Regions from separate parts of the Candidatus Brocadia sinica JPN1 genome, predicted to be linked through region 1. Evidence: riboswitches for the same ligand, from Rfam matches in the RefSeq annotation. Region 1 holds a riboswitch; each other region holds the start of a gene.
What was found. A riboswitch is a leader RNA that binds a small molecule or an ion and turns the genes downstream of it on or off. The one in region 1 is predicted to bind cyclic di-GMP.
Positions count from the first base shown of each region.

Region 2: another riboswitch for cyclic di-GMP. It lies ahead of BROSI_RS17605 (hypothetical protein); the one in region 1 lies ahead of BROSI_RS08630 (radical SAM/SPASM domain-containing protein).
Region 3: another riboswitch for cyclic di-GMP. It lies ahead of BROSI_RS16790 (alkaline phosphatase family protein); the one in region 1 lies ahead of BROSI_RS08630 (radical SAM/SPASM domain-containing protein).

Region 1 covers NZ_BAFN01000001.1:1,936,997-1,939,200, forward strand. The annotation lists gene BROSI_RS08625 (thermonuclease family protein) at 1-510, shown strand, start outside; cyclic di-GMP riboswitch class I at 1,172-1,283, shown strand; gene BROSI_RS08630 (radical SAM/SPASM domain-containing protein) at 1,373-2,204, shown strand, end outside.
Region 2 covers NZ_BAFN01000001.1:3,829,710-3,831,913, forward strand. The annotation lists gene BROSI_RS17590 (tetratricopeptide repeat protein) at 1-256, shown strand, start outside; gene BROSI_RS17595 (hypothetical protein) at 272-568, shown strand; tRNA gene BROSI_RS17600 (tRNA-Pro) at 711-788, opposite strand; cyclic di-GMP riboswitch class I at 1,078-1,183, shown strand; gene BROSI_RS17605 (hypothetical protein) at 1,329-1,598, shown strand; partial or broken gene BROSI_RS17610 (DUF4147 domain-containing protein) at 1,786-2,204, shown strand, end outside.
Region 3 covers NZ_BAFN01000001.1:3,671,482-3,673,685, forward strand. The annotation lists gene BROSI_RS16785 (shikimate dehydrogenase) at 1-327, opposite strand, end outside; cyclic di-GMP riboswitch class I at 688-795, shown strand; gene BROSI_RS16790 (alkaline phosphatase family protein) at 939-2,204, shown strand, end outside.

The sequences.
Region 1 (2,204 bases):
GAAAGGGAGGCCATGCTCGAAGGGAGGGGGATTTGGGACGATGCAACCCATGCGGGGGATGCCACGCGACCCTATCACCTGCTTAAGATGTGGTGGGAGGTACGAGCAAGGTACATCCAGGCGGGCAGAGATGAAAAGAGGGATAACAAAAGGCTTATATTCCTTCCTGATGGACTGGATTACGAGGAGGCGATGGTTGCTGCAAGGAGTGAGGAAGAGAGGGTTGTTTTTGGTGAGATAAGTAATATAAGAGGCGCAGGATCTGGTACGGCCATCGAGCTATCGGTTAAGCTTCAAAAATATTTCTATTTATACGTATTTGAAAATAATCCCCGGCATGACAAAATTATTAATTATCTTCGCATCCGGCATTTGGGTGACCCTTCGGATATTCCCAATGGGCTTATGAAACAGAATTTTGTTTTCGTAAAGGGTGTGTTTAAGTTGTATAACGGTCAACCGGAAATAATTGTAAACGATGTAGATCAAATTAAGGAGGAGCCTTTTTAGCCCCTCCAGAAAGATAAATCCTAACGAGAGAAATACCGGCAGAAAGGACTAAAGTGTCACCCATCTTAACAGGTGGTCCGGGAATGCAGAATTACAAAAATTCGGATGTTGGTAGAGAGAGAAGCTTATGTCATGGGAAATCAGGAAGATGTAACATTTCAGAGATTGATGTTACAGAGATGTTGCAAAAAGTGTAACAGTATAACCCTTCTCGAGAACTCTCTGCCGTGATAGCTAGTCCATTGATTTTATGAGTCCTCCCGGCATTTCAGTTTTATTTATGCATTCAGTTGCCTTTTTGTTATCTGAAAAAGTGTAACATTTTCCTGTTACACTTTTCATTTGGCAGTGAACGGATGAAGATCCCTATGGGGACGAGAACCCTTTATTTATTGGCAAATTGAGGAGGCAAACTTTTACCAATCTGCTATGGAATCGAATTTGCGCCTCAGTTGTGCATAGATTCAGCAAATTACAATAGCGCCCTTCCCTGTCAGCCTTGATGGAAGCAAAGTGCCTTAACGTGCGGGGCGTTTACATTAAAATGGCAGATAAAATTCAGCCTTTGCTGGATTTACTGAAATGAACAAAAATATATTTCAGAAAAAGTCATTTTTTCAATAGTCGAGTGGTCCAATAACGTAACGTAATTTTTAAAACATATCGATAAAGGCAAACCCAGAGTCATCTGGGGACGCAAAGTAAAGGGTCTTGCTAGCCGTTTAAGCGGTTTAAACAGTTTAAACTGCTTATGAGACAGCCTTACTGCCGAAGATGTTTTAATGAACATCTTTGCAGTAAGGCTTTTTTATTTTCATTTGAATGACGTGTAATTACCTGGTAACAGGGAAGGGAATTTACAATGAAATATACACTATGTATTACGCAACAATGTAATATGCGATGCCAATATTGTTACATCGACAAAAGGGACACGAGGATGTCCCTAACCATCGCAAAAAAGATTATTGATTTCGTCTTTAAAAATACTCCTTCTGAAGAAAAGATTGACATCGGTTTCTTCGGTGGCGAACCGCTTCTTGAATTTGAGCTTATGAAAGAAATAACTGAATTGATAGAAAATCATCCATCATTTAAAAATGCATTGGTAGAGCTTACTGTTGTAACCAATGGGACAATTTTTTCTGATGAAATAGCTGATTTTTTGAATGAACACAATATAGGATTCTGCTTAAGTTGCGACGGTCCTCCATTTATACAGGATACTTTTAGGATCTTTTCAAATGGTAAAGGAAGTTCAATTGATGTTACGAACACGATAAAGCGCGCAAAAGAGGTTCTCTCCTCCGTTCTTGTTAATGCGGTTTATCATCCTGAGACTTTTCAATATTTACCTCAAGTTGTGGAATATCTTGCTTCCCTTGGACTAAAGCGGATCTATTTAAATCCTGATTTTTCGGCGCCCTGGTCGAAAAAAGAGGCTGAATTACTTCCTGAAATTTATGGTCAGATATCAAGACAGTATATTGATTATTATCTTCGGCAAAAACCCCATTTTATCAGCTTAATTGACAGCAAGATAGCCGCCATTTTGCGCGAAGGATACAAACCTCTTGAACGCTGCAGAATGGGAACCGGAGAGTTCGCCTTCACACCTTCTGGAAATATTTATCCCTGTGAGAGACTTATCGGCGCAGACACGGGAAATGGACACTGTATCGGCAATATCACCG
Region 2 (2,204 bases), 1.9 Mb from region 1:
TGCGGCACTTCACAATAATTTGGGAACAGTTTATTACAGGAATGAAAATTACGATTTAGCTATTGAGCAATACAAGAAGTCTATTCAAATAGATGAACAACTAATGGCCGCGTATGGTAATCTTGGTTTGGTATTTTTAAAAAAAGGGAATGTTAAGGAGGCTATTCCCTTTCTCAGAAAAGTCTTTCAAAATGAAGAAGATGTGGTAAAATGCATTGATATGTTATATAAACCCAATCAGGAACAAACCGGATAGAAAGAGAGGGGCGTTATGGAAAATGTTTATACGTGTGAGACATGTGGTTTGGTAACGACAAATAAAGGTCACCTTTGTAATCCAGTACCCGCCAAGAAGGTTGTTAGTTGCAAATTTTGCGGTACAGTAACTGGTGATCCCCGGCACGTATGTGCACCTCAGATCGTTAATTTAAAGTACATCTGTGATTCATGTGGTCGGCTTGCCTCCAAACGCGACATGCTTTGCCGTCCATCGGCTATACCAAAACAAAAGAAGGCAGTCAAGAAGGCCGTTTCAAAAAAAGTAGGAAAATCTAAAAAATCAAAATAGGTAAGTCGTATTTTATATAGGCGCAGCTTTTTTGCATAGCGTAAAACTGAAATACACGCAGAGACGGCATCGTAGATCTAATCCAAAAATTTATCTATAAGTATAAAGTGAAAGGGGGGGGGCGATCATGCAGCTGCTTTAGTGGTCGGGGCGAGAGGATTTGAACCTCCGACCTCCTGCTCCCAAGGCAGGCGCGCTAGCCAAACTGCGCTACGCCCCGTTGATGAATTTAGTACTGTTCACATCAATTCAAGTTTACGTATTATACGTTTTATATATTGAAATACAAGGAAAAACAATAATTTTTCATGAAAATTCTGGTGTATTATAAAGCGGGAAGAATGGTGAAACATCAGTGTAAATATTTTTGTAAGGGTTAAACTGGTAAGGCCATATTTTCCGGCAGGTTAGGTCGATTTACGGCTTTGTAATATTTTCCTTGACATAGAACGTTATAAGATTAAAATAATTGCTAAATAAAAGCTATTTTCAATAAATCATAGTATACTTTCAGATAAAGGCAAACCCTGGGTAACCAGGGGACGCAAAGTAAAGGATCTTTAAAATATTTTCCTGCTATGACAGGAAAAATATAAAGACAGCCTTACTGCCGAAGATGTTTCATAGAATATCTTTGCAGTAAGGCTGTCTTTGTTTGTGGATTGAATATGTCAAAATATAAATATTTGGAACAATATTGTACAGAGTTTTGTTTTGTAAATCGATTGTAATTTACTTTTCCTAACCTTTTGAGGAGTTCATGATGAGTGTCCAGCATAAAGAAAAATCAAAGCGTAAAACCTTAAAAAAATACAATGAAAAAAACCTTTCTCTAAAAAATGTCTATACTGACAAGGCGGAAAGAAGTTGTCTCATGTGTGGGAAAAAATTTATTAGCAGGGGCCCTCACAACAGGCGATGTCCAAAGTGCAACCAGAAGATAGATCAGGCAGCAGAAAACACGTTCTACATGCCGACAATATATAATAACGATGGCAGTCCTACAGGAGATTTTGCACCAGTCGGTTAAGGGATAGCAGAAGCCTTAATTGCTGTTCGAAAGGGGTTGGGTAATGGATGTTACCTAACCCTTTTTTGTTATCGCCTATTTAGAATTTTACTATTACCTTTTTATGATGAAGCAATTGAATCCTGTACAGACACATGCGCGAGAAATATTTTATGCAGGACTACGAGCGGTAGAGACTGACGTTTGTATGCGCAGGCATATTTGTCTCGCAGGTGGTTTCCTGAAAATGGGGAAAATGGTGTATTATCTTAATACTTATAAGGATATTTATGTCGTTGGATTTGGCAAGGTTAGTGGTTTCATGGCTGTAACGCTTGAAGAATTGCTGGGGGAAAGGATAAAGGCGGGTATTGTTAATGTACGATATGGTTATGATGCTCCATGCAGGATTGTCAAAATTAATATGGCAGGGCATCCGATTCCGGACGAGTCAGGGATAAAAGGCACAATTGAAATCATTCATCTTTTAAGAGATGCAAGGGAAAGCGATCCTGTCATATGTCTGATCTCTGGAGGTGGGTCGGCTTTATTTGAGTTGCCGTACGGAAGCATGTTTCGCAGGTAAAAGGAGGGCGTTTAGTAAAAATGTGTAAGGCTAAGATCGCA
Region 3 (2,204 bases), 1.7 Mb from region 1:
CGTTTTACTCGCAGGGACACGGCGCTCCGTGTCCCCACGCATATTTTGAATGCTGTCATGTTCAACATCGACGAAATCAGCTTGTAACTGGATAGCGAGTTTTAGAAGCGCAATCCTCTCTTCTTCGCTTCCGCCGAACTTGCCACCTTCTCTGACGGGTCTGTTCGTAACAATCACAGGCTTAACTCGCCTTTCCAATATCCGCTTCAGATCTGGATTTTTTATGTAGTCAAGACGTAATTCGACAATGTCCGCAAACTTTGATGCATCTTCCATATCCCGGAGAACATCATCAAGGTTGTTTGCAATGATGGGTATGCAAATCATTTTTTCCCGAGCAAGTGGATAAGAAATAAAATGTAATAGAAACTATTGAATTTCAGGGAAGTTTACTTTTGCCTCTTTGGTGTACCAAGACAGTTCTTTTGCCAAGAATTATACAATTTATTATAAATGCAAAAACGAAAAATCAAAATGTAAATTTCAATAAATGTTCCATGTACTCGTGTGTATTAATTTCTTAGCAGAAATTTTGCGATATTTATTGTCGGTCATGTATTGCCCTGAAAAGGTAATCCGACTCATTCACGTCTTGATAAATTTATTTTTTGACTTGACAAATAATTTTGAATAGAGTAAAACGATTTCCATTTGATCAGGTAAAAATACCCAACAAAGTGGAAGATATCACGAAAAAGGTAAACCCTGAGTGATCAGGGGACGCAAAGTAGTGGGTCTTTAGTAAATAAGCATTTATCCCAGAGATTAGTTTATAAAGACAGCCTTACTGCCGAAGATGTTTACGAAAAATCTTTGCAGTAAGGCTTTTTTGTTTTAGGTCATTGTTGCAGTAAATACATGTGCAACGGAAAAAAACATTCAGGATCATTATCAGCACAATGAAAACCACAATCTCACATGGAAAGGAGCAAAGAAAAATGGAAAAGCAAATACAAAGGGCTATAACTATAGTAACTTTTTTTGCAGTAATTTTATTTTCCTTACCGCTTCTGGCTTATACAACAGAAAACGTTTTTGTGGTTGTTATTGATGGTTTGAGGAATAATGAGGCATTTGAAGATGCCGATCACGATCTCATACCTCACATTTGGAATGATCTCCGGCCTCAGGGTACAATATATACAGAATTCTACAATGATTATTTAACCACTTTTACAACCCCCGGCCATATGGCAATTGTTACTGGTCAGTGGCATGTTGCTCCTAATCTTGCCAATGTCGTATCAGGCGGTATTTACGATGTACGTCCCGAAGCGCCAACCATCTTTGAGTATTTTCGGTACCATACCGGTAAACCGAAGGCGAGTTGTTTGGTTGTAACAGGGAAAAAAAATAATATACAACTGGACTGGTCTCTGGAACCCACCTATGGCCCTAATTATGCAAGTTTATTGTTTGAGGGCGGGAACGATACTGACACCTATGCGCTGTTAAAAACAAAGTTAGAGGCGCATCATTCCAACCTCGTAGTGGTAAACCTTCGGGACGTTGACGAAGCCGGACACACCGGTGACTGGGTTACATACACCGGGGCAATTAAAAAGGCGGATGAATTGGTCTATCAGATTTGGACGCAGTTAATACAGGGGGATGCGTTTTATGCAAATAAGACAACCATGATTGTTACATCAGATCATGGCCGTCATGACGATGAATATGGAGGATTTCAGGAGCATGCCGGGATGTGTCACGGATGCCGTCATGTTCTGTTTTTGGGCATAGGCCCTGATACTCCGGCAGGACTGGAAATCCCTGAGAGACGTTATCTGAGAGATATCGCTCCAACGGTTGGAGAATTCCTTGGCTTTCCCACTCCGTTTGCCCGCGGGCAGATAATGACCGGCATCTTTTCTCAGAATCCTGACCCGAAAATTCATGTTTACTGCCGGAATCCACGGGTGAAAATTTTTAATGGGAAGGTGTTTGTTGTTTGGTCGCAGAATGATCCGACCGATACGGGGAATGAACATGTCTTTCTCATGAAGAAAGATTCGGCAGATATGTTCTTTAGCAATCCCATACCGGTTGATTCACAGAAGGCACGCTGGGCTTTTTTCCCTGCCGTGACTGCCAATAAAGACGGCCTTCATGTTGTCTGGCTAGACGGACGTGCCCTGGACGGGATTCACGATACATGGTCGGTATATTACCGGAAAAGTCCGGATTATGGATCGACCTGGGAA